One region of the Ruegeria sp. YTSA219 genome, then DNA from elsewhere that is predicted to be linked to it. Evidence: riboswitches for the same ligand, from Rfam matches in the RefSeq annotation. Region 1 holds a riboswitch; the other holds the start of a gene.
What was found. Region 1 has a riboswitch for cobalamin ahead of AC2FFB_RS05200 (CbtB domain-containing protein). Riboswitches for the same ligand answer to the same signal wherever they lie in the genome.
Positions count from the first base shown of each region.

Region 2: linked by a shared signal. The riboswitch ahead of AC2FFB_RS12570 (hypothetical protein) and the one ahead of AC2FFB_RS05200 (CbtB domain-containing protein) in region 1 are both predicted to bind cobalamin.

Region 1 is NZ_JBXWMT010000002.1:438,757-446,145, reverse strand. Features, by position in the region: gene AC2FFB_RS05230 (CaiB/BaiF CoA transferase family protein) at 1-732, opposite strand, end outside; gene AC2FFB_RS05225 (thiamine pyrophosphate-binding protein) at 719-2,338, opposite strand; gene AC2FFB_RS05220 (DUF302 domain-containing protein) at 2,416-2,874, opposite strand; gene AC2FFB_RS05215 (DUF1636 domain-containing protein) at 2,943-3,356, shown strand; gene AC2FFB_RS05210 (hypothetical protein) at 3,353-3,847, opposite strand; gene AC2FFB_RS05205 (CbtA family protein) at 3,914-4,612, opposite strand; gene AC2FFB_RS05200 (CbtB domain-containing protein) at 4,617-4,787, opposite strand; cobalamin riboswitch at 4,825-5,033, opposite strand; gene cobF (precorrin-6A synthase (deacetylating)) at 5,077-5,820, opposite strand; gene cobA (uroporphyrinogen-III C-methyltransferase) at 5,813-6,541, opposite strand; gene AC2FFB_RS05185 (cobyrinic acid a,c-diamide synthase CobB) at 6,538-7,389, opposite strand, start outside.
Region 2 is NZ_JBXWMT010000008.1:46,645-54,033, reverse strand. Features, by position in the region: gene recR (recombination mediator RecR) at 1-282, opposite strand, end outside; gene AC2FFB_RS12585 (YbaB/EbfC family nucleoid-associated protein) at 347-691, opposite strand; gene AC2FFB_RS12580 (DNA polymerase III subunit gamma/tau) at 847-2,598, opposite strand; gene AC2FFB_RS12575 (protein-tyrosine phosphatase family protein) at 2,755-3,255, shown strand; gene AC2FFB_RS12570 (hypothetical protein) at 3,257-3,661, opposite strand; cobalamin riboswitch at 3,745-3,964, opposite strand; gene AC2FFB_RS12565 (alpha/beta hydrolase family protein) at 4,104-4,961, shown strand; gene rsgA (ribosome small subunit-dependent GTPase A) at 4,986-6,014, opposite strand; RNA gene ffs (signal recognition particle sRNA small type) at 6,173-6,271, opposite strand; gene AC2FFB_RS12550 (5'-nucleotidase C-terminal domain-containing protein) at 6,311-7,389, opposite strand, start outside.

The DNA.
Region 1 (7,389 bases):
AACGATATTTGGATGACCATTCCCACGGCGTTGTGGCACATTGCCGGATGTCAGATAATTCACGCCTTCATTGATCAGCCACGCAATCTGGGAATCGACCAGAGCCAGATCAATTTGCTGTCCCTCTCCGGTCTGGTCCCGATGGCGCAATGCTGCCAAAATGCCAACGCAGGCATACATACCGCACATGACATCAGCGATACCAACTCCAACTTTCATCGGCGCCCCTTGGGGATCGCCGGTCAGAGACATGACACCGCCATAGCCCTGCGCCATCAGATCATATCCGGGCTTTGATGCGTTAGGCCCATCCTGCCCGTAGCCTGAGATCGAACAATAGACGAGGCTAGGGAATTCCTGCGAGAGCGATTTGTAATCCAGCCCGTATTTCGCAAGCCCGCCGGGTTTGAAATTCTCGATCAGGATGTCCGCAAACGAGGCCAGCCGCCGAATTTCCGCCTGACCTTCGGGTGTGGTGATGTCGATGGCGACCGATTTCTTGTTGCGGTTGGCTGACATGAAATAGGCACTAAGATCCGATGGAACCCCGTCGGCATCAGCGACATAGGGTGGGCCCCACTGGCGCGTGTCGTCCCCTTTAGTAGCAGGGTTTTCGATCTTGATAACGCTGGCACCCAAATCGCCCAGCAACTGTGTGCAGGTCGGTCCGGCCAGAATGCGGGACAGGTCCAGAACCTTGACGCCCTTCAGCGGTCCTTCAGATCCGGCCATCATATCCTCCGCGGTCAATCTCAGCAGCGATTACGGTGAACCTATCAGACTTGGTTGCCGCTTCCAGAGCATCCCTCAGTTCGGCGCGGGTGCGCACCGTGTGACCATTCCCACCGAAGGCCCGGCCCATAGCTGCAAAGTCGTGGCGGTCGAAATCGACGCCTACGTTCCCCATTTGCCGCTGACGCTGTTTCAATTCGATCAGGGCAAGGCTGGCGTCGACGAACACCAGGAAAATCGGGTTACCACCCATCTCGGCAACGGTCGACAGTTCTCCGGCGACCATCAGGAACCCGGCATCACCGGAAAAGCTGATGACCGGGCGCGTGGGTTCGGCCAGCTTCAGCCCGATGGCCATTGGCAGAGCGCAGCCCATGGTGCAGAGCGCCGAAGACTGGATCAGCCCGCGTTCTTCGGAACATCCCCACATCTGGCTGAGAAGGATGCGATGTGCGCCGCTGTCAGCGGTGGCCAATGTCTCGGCAGGAAGAGCCGCGCGGGTTTCCGCAATTACCGCGGCGGGACCCCATACATCATCAGTAGGGAAGGCTCGCGCCAGGGCGGCCCGAACCTGTTCGGGTTCGCCGCCGGGCCAGGTGGCGCGGGCAGGGTTGCCCTTTGCAATGGCCTCGAGGGTCGCGCCGGTATCAGCCACCAGGTTCAACCCGGCCTGATGCATGTAGTGATCGTTCGGAACCGCCGAAATGTCGATGACGCGCTTTTCTTCGGGGTCCCATATCTCGCGCCAGCCTGGGCGCATTTCGATCGGGTCATAGCCCAGACACAACACTAGATCGGCCTGTTCAACCAGCGGCACTAGATGGGTGTCAGCCAGCGGCGACAGGCCCGCGCCGCCAAGGCACAGTGGATGATCCTCGGGAACCACGCCCTTGGCCTTGTAGGTTGTCACAAAAGGAATGCCAAAATGTTCAAGGAACGCCTGCACCACATTGCGCGAGTCGTCATATAGAACATCCAGGCCGATAATCGCGATGGGCCGTTCGGCCTGTGCCACCCAGCGGCGGGCTTTTTCAACGCAATCCCCCTCGGGCGCGACGGCGGCAGGTTTGACAAGACGGCGGCGTTTGACATCGGTCACAGGCGCATCCGCAACCGAAATCGGCACGTCGATATGCACCGGTCCTGTGCGCGGCTGATTGGCCAGCGATACCGCTTTGTCTGCGATAATATCCGCGCCTTTGGCGGTCAGCATGAACGTCCCTTTGGTGATCGAGCGATAGACCCGTGCGTGATCCATGACCTGATGGGTGTATGTCAGCGCCTCATCTGCGTCGACACAGCCGGTCAGCACGATCATTGGCACCCGGTCCTGCAACGCATTGGCGACCACATTGATCCCGTTCATCGCGCCTGGACCGAGTGTGGCCACCAGAATGGCCGGGGCACCGTCGCGGTGATGCACCGCCTCGGCCATAAAGCCAGCCGCGTTCTCGTGTTTGGTCAGGTGAAAGGTTATTCCCGCCTTTTCCAACGCATCCACTAGGGTCAGCACCTCGCCACCTGGCATGCCAAAAGCGTGGCGGCAGCCAGCCTCATAAAGCCGTTGGGCCAGAATGTCCGCAGCGCGGGGCGACGAGTCCTGCATCAGTAAAGCTCCGAAAACTGTTTCAACGCAGATTGCGGAGGACAGACCCGGACGCAAGGCGCATCACGCCAGTGTGACTATTTGACAGCGGCTTCGGCCACGATCTGAAAGGTGTCATCCAATTCCTGGGCAATGTCCCTCAGGGGGTCTCCTCCCTCATAGATATAGGGCGCGAATACAAAGCTGGGCGTTTTATAGGACAGGGTGGCGGTACCGTCCTCGTTTTCGGTCACGTAAAACCGGATCGGTGCTTCGATCATTGCGCGCACCGAGGTTTCCAGCACGCGCACCGCATAGTCATTGTTGAAGGCGCCGATCACCAGATTGCCTGGGATTGTAATTCCCCGCGCGGCGGCGGCTTTGGTGGGGCCGGCCTGCGTGACCACGATCAGACCGTTTGCCTTAACCGCCGATCTGGTGTCCGAGACCAATTCATCATAGCTTTTGCCCGTTGGATACACGGCCCATCCCGAGGGCGGTTCGTCGGCCCAGGCGGGCAGAGCCAGCAGGGCGAAGACAGTCCAAAGCAGTTTCATCCAGAGGCCTCCTTTTAAGGTGTCTGCAGGAATCCTGCCAGAAATGTGAGAACGTCGCACTCACAATCTTGTGCGCATTCGGGATTGCGCCGCGCCGCTTAAAGCCGCAGAAACGGGCGCAGGACGAAGGGAAAGGTCTGGATCGGATGCGCCTGATGATCTGCAAAACCTGTGGCACCGCACGTGATCGGGCGGCCGAGGTCCAGGCTGTGCAGGACGCACTGAAAAGGGCCGGATTGACGGATCAGGTCGAAGTGAGCGAACACGCCTGTTTCAGCGGCTGCGCGGAACCCACGGCGCTGGCTATACAGGCGCAGGGGCGCGCATCTTATGTGTTTTCGGGTGTCGATGTGGTGGCGGATGCCGCGGATATCGCTGAAACTTGCCGTACTTACCTGAACAGCCCGCAGGGCTGGATCGAAGACGCCCGACCCTGCGGGCGGCTTCGGATGTGTTTGCGTGCGCGTATTCCGGCGCTTTAGTCGACTTGAACCGTAACCGCAGCACGAACCGGCACGTTATCGACCGAAAGCGGGCTATGGCTGTTGGAATTCAGTGAAACCGAAACCTCGACCTCGCCTTTGGGCAACTGATCAAGATGCATCCAACTGCCGTAAAGCCGGGCGAGCTTTTCTCCGTTGATGTAAACATGCGCGTGCCCTTCGCCTGCCAAGTCTGCGGTCGATGCGTTCTGCGGTGCGAAGGTAAAGTTTTTTGGCATGACATGCAGGTTCCAGCCAGACATAGGATCCTGTGTCAGAGCGATGTCCAGTGTAGGTGCATCTGCGCCTGCCGGTAGGTTCAGGGCCGTGGAATGATCGTGGGCCATGGTCTCAGTGTGTGAGGCTCCGTGAAGAGACGGATCAGAATGGTCGTGGCCATCAAATGTGACGCCATTTGCAGCAGCAATTACAAATCCTGCACCGCCGCCAAAGACCAGACCGATCACGAATAGAGCAAGTGAACGGGTCATTGTATTTCCTTGAAAACATAGGGAAACGCGCCAAGTTTACACCCGGCGCGTTCAATCGAAGTGCGATCAGGCCGTTGCTTCGGAAGGTTGCGCTTCTTTCTGCCAGAAATAGCCAGCGAACGCGCCAACCAGAACCCATGCAACCAGACCGATTCCAAAAGCTCGTGCCGCGAACAATGCGCCAATTTCAGTCGGCACAGGGCCGGTGAAAACATCGGGCTCGGGTGCACCGATAAGATGTGGCACCAACAGAAGTACTGCGGCGATCACATAGCTGATCAGGTTACCTCCAAAGGCGATCAACCACATGGCGACAAGGGCTGCTGCAACCGTTGCGAACCACCAGACCTGACGTGCATAGACATCGGCTGCTGCGACACCCGGCACTTCGGGCGCCAGGGTGAAACCTGGTGCAAGGTGGAAGGCGATAAATCCGGCCAACCCCCAAAGAACGCCGGTCCGGCCATCAATCTGATGCCCTTGACCTTCGGCTACCGACATCAGCGCAACCATCACCAGCGCATAGCCGGTATAGGTCAGCATGGTAAAGATGACACTCAGCGCATCACGCGTCAGTTCAGAGAACATGCGCGGCAGCTCGGGATGAGCCGATACGGTCTCGCCCCCGAAATGCACCAGCTCTCCGGATTCATAAAGCTCGGCATGCAACAATACTGGTTGCACAAATACCAACTGCAGCAAGGCGGCAATCAGCCCCGCTGCAGCACCAGCGAACAACGCGCTGGTCAATATACGACTGAACACGGTCTTAGTGGCAGGGGAAGCCGGTCGCGTGACGCACGTCATGCGCTGCATCATGCAGGGCCGCTGCCTGAACGTGACCGGTCAGCGTGATGAGGCCCAGACCCAGAACCACTGCAAACATGACCGGAACAAAGCCTGTACGCGCGGCAGATGCTGTTTTCGTTTGTGTTGCCATTTTGTATTCTCCTCTGCCGCCGCACCCGACGGCCGGTGTTTCGTTTTTGCGCCTGGCAGGTCTCCTGGCTTGCGGGTCGATGCCTCTGTTCGCCTTCCCCCCGGAGAACCGGGAGTGGCTGGTTGAACAGGGGCTCTCCGCTTACAGTCGCGGGGGCGGCTTTGGAGTTGACCACCGAGGCAGTCGCACCAAATTCCCTCTTAGCATCCGGATTTCTCCGGCAGGACCAGACACCCCCATTTAGCCGCTATAGCTGTGGCGGTGCAATCATCATTTGCGACGTATTGTGTCAGATTATGCGCTTTTTCAGCAAATAAATATCCATGATCCAACCATGGTCGGCACGGGCAAGGGCGCGGCGGTCCAGAATCTGCTGCGCAACCTCGGCCAAAGGGCCTTTGATCAGGATTTCCTCTTTCATGCCGACATATGCGCCCCACCAAATGTCCAAGTCTTGCATGTCCAGGTTTTGGAATGAACATTCGCCATCTAGCATCACCGCCACGTTTTCTGCGGTATCCGGCCATCCTTCGTCCCGGATGCGACGACCAGTTGTTACGATATAGGGCGCGCCCAGTTCGTTGATCGGAATCGCATGGGCCGCCGTCAGCGCTTGCAGCGCGGTGATGCCGGGAATCACCCGTGTTTCTGGCTGAGGGGTCAAACGTGCCGCGATTCGCAGCGAACTGTCATACAGCGACGGATCCCCCCAGATCAGCAGCGCCACATGGCGGGCCTTCGGGTGGGCTGCGATGGCCTCCTGCCAGCGCAATGCAATCGCGTCGTGCCATTCGTCCACTCCGCGTAAATAGCCATCATCGGCACGGCGTTTGGGAATGTCGAAATACGCGATTTGCGGAGGAGTATCCGCGACCTGAGCGATGATCTGCTCGCGCAGCCCTGCCAGATCGGCCTTGTTTTCGCCCTTGCGGGGGATCAGGATCAGGTCCGCCGAGCGGATCGCCTGCGCCCCTTGAAATGTCACATGATCCGGGTTGCCGGTGCCAATACCGATCAGCGTCAGGTCAATCATTTTCGAACTCTGCCAGAGGTCCATACAGGATCAGGGCCGGGGCGGTGCCGATCTCGGTTTCCAACTGCTGCGACAAGGCACCGATGGTCGAGCGTTGCAGTTTTTGCTCGGGGGTCGAGACGGACTCGGCCATCAAAGCAGGTGTGTCCAGCGGTAGGCCGTGGGAATGCAGGGCGCCAACCAAAAGGGGAAAGGTGCGCTTGCCCATAAACACGACGGTCGTAGCCTGTGGATCAGCCAGTGCTGCCAGGTTCAGATCTTCGGGCAGTTTGCCACTGACATCGTGGCCGGTGACGAATTGCACGCGCCGCGCGGTCAGTCGCCGGGTCAGCGGAATGCCCGCCGCTGCCGCCGCCGCTACCGCCGAGGGGATGCCGGGGATGATTTCATAGTCGATCCCGGCCTCTTGCAGGGCCACCAGTTCTTCTTCAAGCCGGCCGAACATGCCGCCATCACCGGATTTCAGCCGCACAACATGCTGACCGGTTTGTGCATATTCGACCAACAAGCGGCTGACGTGATCCTGCTTGGGCGAGGGGCGCCCGGCGCGTTTGCCGACACCAACCAGATCAGCATCCTCACGCGCGTGGCTCAGGATCGGGCCACTGCTGAGGTCATCAAACAGCACCGCATCGGCTTTCTGCATCCTGTCTACCGCCTTCAGTGTCAGCAATTCCGGGTCGCCGGGGCCTGAACCGATGAAGGACACAAAACCACTCATGCCGAGGCCTCGGCGATCAGATGAAAGAATGTCCCGGTGACATTGTTTCGCACCGATCCGGTTTGCGGGCCTTCCGCGCCTTCGGCGTCGAACACGCGCGCCAGCGGGGCGTCAGGCTGTTCGATGATCGAGGAATAGTGGAACTCATGCCCGCGTAGCGCTGTGCCTTCGGCAAATCCGGCCATTGGGGCCAATAATTCCGCCTTGCGATAACCCAGGTTGAACTTGCGCTTTTCATAGGAGGTCACAAGGCCCAGAAGGCCCGCCATTTCGTGCCGGTCTCCCTCTTTGTCGATCAACGCCTGACCCAGCGCCATGTAGCCCCCGCATTCGCCATGCACAGGTCTTGTCTCGGCATGTTTGCGCAGCCCAGTCTGGAAGGTGTTGGCGGCGGCCAATGTGCCTGCGTGCAACTCGGGATACCCACCCGGCAGCCAGACCAGATCGGCATCCGGGGCAGGGGCTTCATTCGCCAGTGGTGAAAACGGTAGGATTTCTGCACCCGCCGTGCGCCAGCCTTCCAGCAAATGCGGATAGGTGAACGAAAACGCAGCATCCCGGGCCAGTGCGATCCGCTGCGCCGGAGGGCGCGGCAGCACGGCTGGCGATGGCCTATTTGGGCTTGAGGAAGCCGCCCGCTTGATCGCCTCCAGATCGACATGTTCACGCAGGAACGCAGCATAGCCGACAATGGCGCTTTCCAGATCGGGATGTTCCACTGCCTGGATCAAACCTAAGTGCCGCTCGGGAAGTGTCAGGTCTCCGCGTCGTGGCAGAACGCCCAGAACCGGCAGGCCTGCACGTTCCATACCCAACCGGGTCAGACGCTCGTGGCGCGGGCTGGCGCA
Region 2 (7,389 bases), on a different contig from region 1:
CATCGCCCAAAGGTCGGCGACGTCTTCGACGACGCACAGCTCTCCGGTCGCGCGGACTTCGCTATCGCAGATGTCGCAGATATCCGAGGTGCCTACATTGCCGCAATTCAGGCACTCACGGGCAGTGATGGCAACCTGTTGCATCGCGTCCGCAAGCGGTGTCAGCAGAAGGGCGCGTTTGCGGATCAGATGCAGCACTGCGCGACGGGCCGAACGTGGGCCGAGGCCCGGCAGTTTGGCCATCAGGTCGATCAGATTGTCGATATCGCTGTTCGAACTCACCGCGCTTGCTCCTGCATAAGGGCCGGGCAGTTGGGCCCGGCCGGTATTTCGTCAGGAGTGCCTATCAGAACGGCAGCTTGATGTCTGCGGGCAGGCCCATGCCTTCGGTCAGCTTAGCCATCTCAGCCTGCGACCGTTCAGCGGCCTTGGCCTGAGCATCTTTGATGGCGGCCAGGATCAGGTCTTCGACCACTTCCTTGTCGTCGCCGTTAAAGATTGACGGGTCGATATCGAGACCTTTCAGCTCTCCCTTGGCCGTGGCTGTTGCCTTGACCAGCCCTGCACCGGATTCGCCGACAACCATGATGGTATTCAGCTCTTCCTGCATATCCGTCATCTTGGTCTGTAGATCCTGTGCGGATTTCATCATCTTGGCCATGTCACCCAGGCCGCCGAGTCCTTTGAGCATCGGTATTCTCCTAATATCCGGTTTGACGCCTAAATACGGGCGCGGTCGGCGCGGCACAAGGGCCGAGCTGGCTCCTGCCCGTCGTCAAGGCCTTTGGCCAGACCTTTCCTCCCGTTGGGCGCGGGAGGTTTCCAGTTGGGTAAGATGGGACGGTTTCAGTCTTCCTCGAACGGGTCCCATTCGTCTTCGACCTCGGGCAGCGCCTCGGTTTCCACTTTGGCGGCACGTTCTTCCGGTGTTTCAATCCGCTTGATGCGTGCCTTCGGAAATTGCATGAGCACCGCCTGAACCAACGGGTGTTTCTCAGCCTCTGCTTTCAACGCCAGCTCGGCGGCGTCTCGAATCTCGGCGATGGTCGCAACCTCACCATCGGCCACAATCGACACAGCCCAGCGGTTGCCAGTCCATCGTTGCAGCGACGAACCCAGTCTCGCTGCCAGATCTGTGGGTGCGTTCTGTGTCGGGGTGAATTCGATCCGCCCCGGTTGGTAAGAAACCAGCCGCACCCCGTTTTCGACCTCGACCAGAAGTTTCACATCCCGATTGGTGCGGATCAATTCAACCACGTGGTCAAAACTCGGATACCGTGCCAGCGCCGATTGGATATCATGGGCCAGAGCGGCCGACGGCGCGCCGGCGGGGCTGCTAGTTGCGGACACGTAAGAAGATGATGTCGCTTGTACCGGAGCCTGAGAGGGCACGGCCATACCACCGCCAGGACCGCCATTCGGAGGCGGAGGCGGGTTGTCCTGCAGGCGCTTGATCAGCTCTTCGGGGCTGGGCAAGTCGGCAACATGGGTCAGGCGGATAACGGCCATTTCAGCAGCCATCATGGCATTTGGCGCGGCCGATACCTCTTCCAGCGCTTTCAGCAACATCTGCCACATCCGGGTCAAAACGCGCATTGGCAGGGCCTCGGCCATTTGCTGACCACGAGCACGTTCATCAGGGGAAACCGTCGGGTCCTCGGCTGCGTCTGGCGTGATCTTCACAACCGAAACCCAGTGCGTGATTTCGGCCAGATCGCGCAGCACGGATAGCGGATCGGCCCCTTCGGCATATTGCCCGCCCAATTCAGTCAGCGCGCTTGCTGCATCCCCTCGCAGGATCATTTCCATCAAGTCCAATACCCGGCCCCGGTCGGCCAGACCCAGCATCGCGCGCACCTGATCGGCGCTGGTTTCACCGGCCCCATGGCTGATTGCCTGATCCAGCAGCGAAGTTGCGTCGCGCGCCGACCCTTCGGCCGCGCGGGTGATCAGCGCCAGGGCATCATCCGCGATCTGTGCCTTCTCAGCCGCTGCGATCTTATTGAGCAGGCCAATCATGTCCTCGGGTTCGATCCGGCGCAGGTCAAATCGTTGGCACCGCGACAGAACAGTCACCGGGACTTTGCGGATTTCGGTCGTGGCAAAGATGAACTTCACATGCGCAGGAGGTTCTTCCAACGTCTTGAGCAGCGCGTTGAATGCGCTGGTCGAAAGCATGTGAACCTCGTCGATGATGTAGATCTTATAGCGCGCACTGGCGGCGCGGTATCGGACCGAGTCGATGATTTCGCGGATATCATTCACGCCGGTTCGGCTGGCGGCGTCCATTTCCATCACATCGACGTGGCGGCCTTCCATGATGGCGACGCAATGTTCGCACTGGCCGCAGGGTTCGGTCGTGGGCTTGCCTTCGCCATCGGGGCCAATGCAATTCATGCCCTTGGCGATGATCCGGGCCGTGGTTGTCTTACCGGTACCGCGGATGCCGGTCATGATGAAGGCTTGTGCAATCCGGTCGGCCTCGAACGCGTTTTTCAGCGTGCGCACCATTGCGTCCTGACCGACGAGGTCAGCAAAAGTTTCCGGGCGGTATTTTCGCGCGAGAACCTGATAGGCGGGGCTGGGCGTGTCGGTCATGTCTGCTCTGTTGGATTCGTGTCAGGTTTGCAGAGTAGAGACCCCCGCCGCCCGCGTCCACCGCGCGCGAAAAGGAATTTCGTTTTGGCAAGTTGCATCAGAGCCGGTAAATCATGAGGGGCCTCAGCCCCATGTGGTGATGCAGGAAAAGGAGCAGTGTTGGAGAGATTTGCAATTCACCCTCTTGGATTGGGCAAAGGGCAGATCGCTCTGTGCCCACTGCCGGGTGTCACGGGCGATTATGCTGGAGATTTCGCAGTAATCCGAGATTGGGCGCCGGACCTGGTCATCTCGATGACTACTCTGGATGAGTTCCAGCATTCCGCCGGGTTGTCATTCGAGGCGGACCTGCAGTGCGAACGGATTGCCTGGGTCCACCTTCCGGTCTCCGATTTCGGCGCCCCCACGCCTGAGGTTGAGGCGCTTTGGCCGCAAGCCAGCGCCGCCGCCCAACATGTCCTTGCCAGTGGCGGCAAGGTGCTGGTGCATTGCCGCGGTGGGTGCGGACGCTCGGGGATGGTTGTGATGCGGCTAACGGTGGAATGCGGCGAAGCGCCTGACCAAGCGCTTCGGCGGTTGCGTGCAGTGCGGCCCTGCGCGGTGGAAACCAAAGCGCAAAAGGACTGGGCCGGGTTGCCGGCCCGAACCCTTCCCTGAATCAGGCAGACACTTGATACGGAATACTGTCGCTGCGCGGCGGCAGGGTCGAAACGTCGAGCATCGCACAGGGTGGTTCTGACAGAAAACCAGCGGATTTCTGGATGAACTCCGGCCCGAACATCATGTCGCCATAGGCGTCCAGCTTTTCTGTCGGCGTGTCTGTGCTGGTGCCGCAATAGACCCTGATCTGTTCTGATTGGGCCCGAAAACGGGCCGTGCAGCCTTCGGTGCAATGGGTCAGATCGCTGGTACCTTCGACCTCGAATGTTTTGGATGTCGCAGGCGTTGCCGTCGCCATCGCCTCGGCCATGGCGCGTGCCATTCGGGCAAGGGCGGGGCAGGGTTTCCCGGTCCTCTGACAGACGGTTGCGGTGAATTCGTGTGTTTTTGTCTTCCAGATCATAATGCGCCCTCCGCGCGCAGGACGGAGGGTGAGGATCAGGTGTGACAGCGCGCTGACGACCTGCCCGGACACCCCGCCCGAGTTTCGGTTTCGATACGATGGCAGGTCTCCTGACTTGCGGGTCGTCGCTTTGCCGACCTTCCCAGCCCTGGGGCCAGTGGTATTTCGGCATTGCTCACCGCTTACAGTTGCGGGGGCAGTCGCGGAGTTGGCCCTTTCCGGCATCGCCGGGGCAGACCGCACCGTGTTCCCTTTTCATCCCGCCCCAATTCCGGGGCAAGAACCATCACCACATCGCTAGCGGCTATGCAGACCCCGAGTCAAGCCACCTGTTGGGGTGCAAACCGGACGTTTGGTCATCTTGATGAAATCTTGACTCTGGTGGCCGAAATCGGGCCGATTGTTGAGTGAACCGAGTAGTTCAGAATTTGTCGGAAGCGCCATGCTTGATACCACGCCCTGCGTCCAGACTAAGGACTTTGATTTTGCCTCAGGCTCTGCCAGCCTGTCGGCGCGGCTGTATCTGCCTGAAACCCAGCCGAAGGTCGCCGTGGCGATTCACAGCGCAACTGCAGTGCCGCGCGAATATTACCAGCATTTTGCCCGTTGGCTGGCCGCCGAACAGGGTATGGCCTGTCTGACCTATGACTACAGCGATTTCGGGCATTCGCTGCGCGACAAACTCAAAACCTCCGAGGTGACCATGGCGGATTGGGCCTTGGTCGACATGCCCGCCGCACGGGCTGAGATGCGCAGGCGGTTCCCGGACGCTTTGCAGTGGAGCATCGGTCATTCCCTTGGCGGCTTGCTGGGGCCGGTGCAGCCAGACATTGATCAGATCGACCGGATGATCTGTGTATGTTCGGGGCTGGTTACTCTGTCCGACCATCCCTGGCCCTATCGCGGGCTGGCGTGGATGTTCTGGCATGTGCATGGGCGTCTGGCAGTGAATGCGCTGGGCTATCTGCCGGGCAAAGCGGTGGGGATCGGTGCCGATTTGCCTGGTCCGGTCTATTGGCAATGGCGTAGCTGGTGCACGGCGCCGCAGAATTATGTGCCGCAGATCGGTGACGCTCTGCCCGAAGCGAGATGGGCGCAATCGAATACGCCGGTGGACCTGTTCACCTTCGAGGACGACCAGATGGTGCCGCCAGACGCTGTCTGGCGGCTTGCCGATCTGTATGGACCAAAGGCGCGGCGACATCTGTTGTCTCCGAATGAATTCGGAGCGCCTGAGATCGGTCATATTGGCGCTTTTGCCCGCAGAAACCGGGCGGTTTGGCCCCGGTTGATTGCCTGAAAACGAGGCGCCTTTCTGTCACGCTCAGTGTCTGCTGCGGGACTTTTTGTCATTCATGACGGATCGCACCATTTTGCCAAAGGCTTTGTCACGTGCCCGTGACTGCGCGAGGGTTTCGGAATTCCTCTGATCTTCGCGCCGAAGCTTGTGCCAGCGCGCCAGCCGGTCGGGCTCAATCACGCCATTGGCAATCGCCTCCTGTACAGCACAACCGGGTTCGGCCTGGTGCTGGCAATCTGAGAACCGGCACCTTGCAGCCAATTCTAGAAGGTCTGAGAAAACCTCATCCACGCCGTCTTGGGCATCCATCAAACGCAGGGCGCGCATTCCTGGCGTATCAATCAGCCACCCCCCGTTTCGCATCGGGTGAAGCGCACGATGGGTCGTGGTGTGGCGACCCCGTGCGTCATCCTCGCGGATCCCCGCCGTTGTCCCGGCCTGACCAGTCATGGCGTTCGCCAATGTGGTTTTGCCGACACCGGATGAGCCGACCAAAGCAGCAGTTTGCCCGGAAGGGCACCAGGACAGGATCGGATCAATCTCTGACGCCTCCAGCGCGTTGACGGTTAGAACGGTCAGAAACCGAGCCAGCGAACTGGCCTGACTGGCATAGCTCTCTGGGTCAGGGCAGCTGTCGGCCTTGGTCAGGACAACAACCGGATAGCACCCGGCCTGATGCGCCAGCGCCAGATAACGCTCAAGCCGTGCCAGATTGAAATCGGCATTGCAGGAACTGACGATATACAGCACGTCCACATTCGCCGCGATCAGCTGAACCTGCGCACCGGTGCCTGCGGCCCGGCGTTGCAAGAGGCTTTTGCGCTCCAAAAGATGCCGAATGCGGTTTTGATCATCCGCAAGGATCCAATCGCCAACCGCAAATTCGCCGGTTGATCGGTCAGGGGTCAGATCAGATGTGTCGCCCAGCGCATTCAGGCCGATCAGGCGATCACGATGGACGGCGTTGATGCGATGCGGTGTGCAGGTAGGGTTCACAGCATGTTGGGCTGCAAAATGAGAGGACCATCCCAGGTCCGAAAGTGTTTTGGACATTGTTCTGCCTGTGTTCAGATACAGGAAACCATCAGGGTGGCAGGCGCGCACCCATCGGTAACATGTTCAGGCAAGAGCGGGGGTTAGTCCCGGAAACGCTCTGCCCGAAGGGTCATTGCTACAATCATAAAGTCCCTCCTGCGGCAGTCGTTGCGCGTAAGTGAGAGGTTGGACATCGACCCAAGCGGGGCTCGTTGTGGCTGCTTCCTTCCGGATCTGACCAGGTTGGCGAGGCGCTCGCCCGCGCCAACCTCTCGAGGGTGGATATAGGCAGTTGGCCGGAAAAACACAACCCGTCAGAAGGTCAGAAGAATCCGTAAAAAGCCATTTTCGTCGGTTCCAAGGACTTGTGGATCAAATTCCTGAATGTCCTGCAGATGTCGGTGGGCATTTGGACCGGTGCGTAAGATCGCCTGCGTACCAGTGTTACTGGTGATTCTGAAGGGTTTCTGGGCCTCTTCCAGCGGATCGCTGACCAAGGTGCCTGACAGATAATCCAGCAGGGCTTGCTGGACCGGCAGGATGGGCATGTCGATACGTTGCGCATTACCCGCAAATGGGAAATGCCCGCCCCCGCTGGCGCGATAATTGTTAAGCGCGACGGCAAATTGCTGATCCGGTGCAATGGGGGTGGCACCGACCAGAACCTCTGAAACGCGCCGGTTTTCGGCGTTGATCAAGGTGCCCATATCGTCGAAACGCGGAGGTTGTGTCAGATCAATTCTGCAGGACAGCCCGTATAGCACATCAAAGTTGTGACCCACCCGATTTTCGCAAATAAGTTCGGATGCAGATCCGGTCGAAATCTGGTTGAAAACAGCTGCGGACATCTCAAGCCAGTCCACGATTTGATCACCGGATACAATGACACCCTGCAATTCGTTTGGAAAAACATGCAGGTCAACCACGTTACGCAGGAATATCTCGCCAGGCTTAACATCCGTATAGAATCGCGGCCCGGCCCGACCGCCGAATTTCGAAGGTGAAACCGCCGATAAAATCGGAATGTCTGCCAGGTCGGTTTCGGACATACACAGACGTAACGCGGCAGCCTGGGCGGCGGCGACCAGCCTCAGCCCACGGTCCTCGGTGCAAAAGCTGAAATAGCTGTGCAGATGGTGCGGGGTGCGCCCGACCGGCTGGCCCGCTCGCCTGCGGGTTTCGGCATGACCCGAGGAAAACAGATGCAACAATTCCGGATCTTCAGGCGCCAGTGATACGATTTCGTCGGGATGCCCCGCAGATATCGGTCGCAGCGTCGCCTGGGCTTCGCCAGCGGTCCAGCCGCCGCGCTCTGCCGAGTGAAGCTTCAGGTCGATCACCCCCAGATGTGATCCGGCCGTTCCGGGTAAGACAACTGGTTTGCCATGCACCA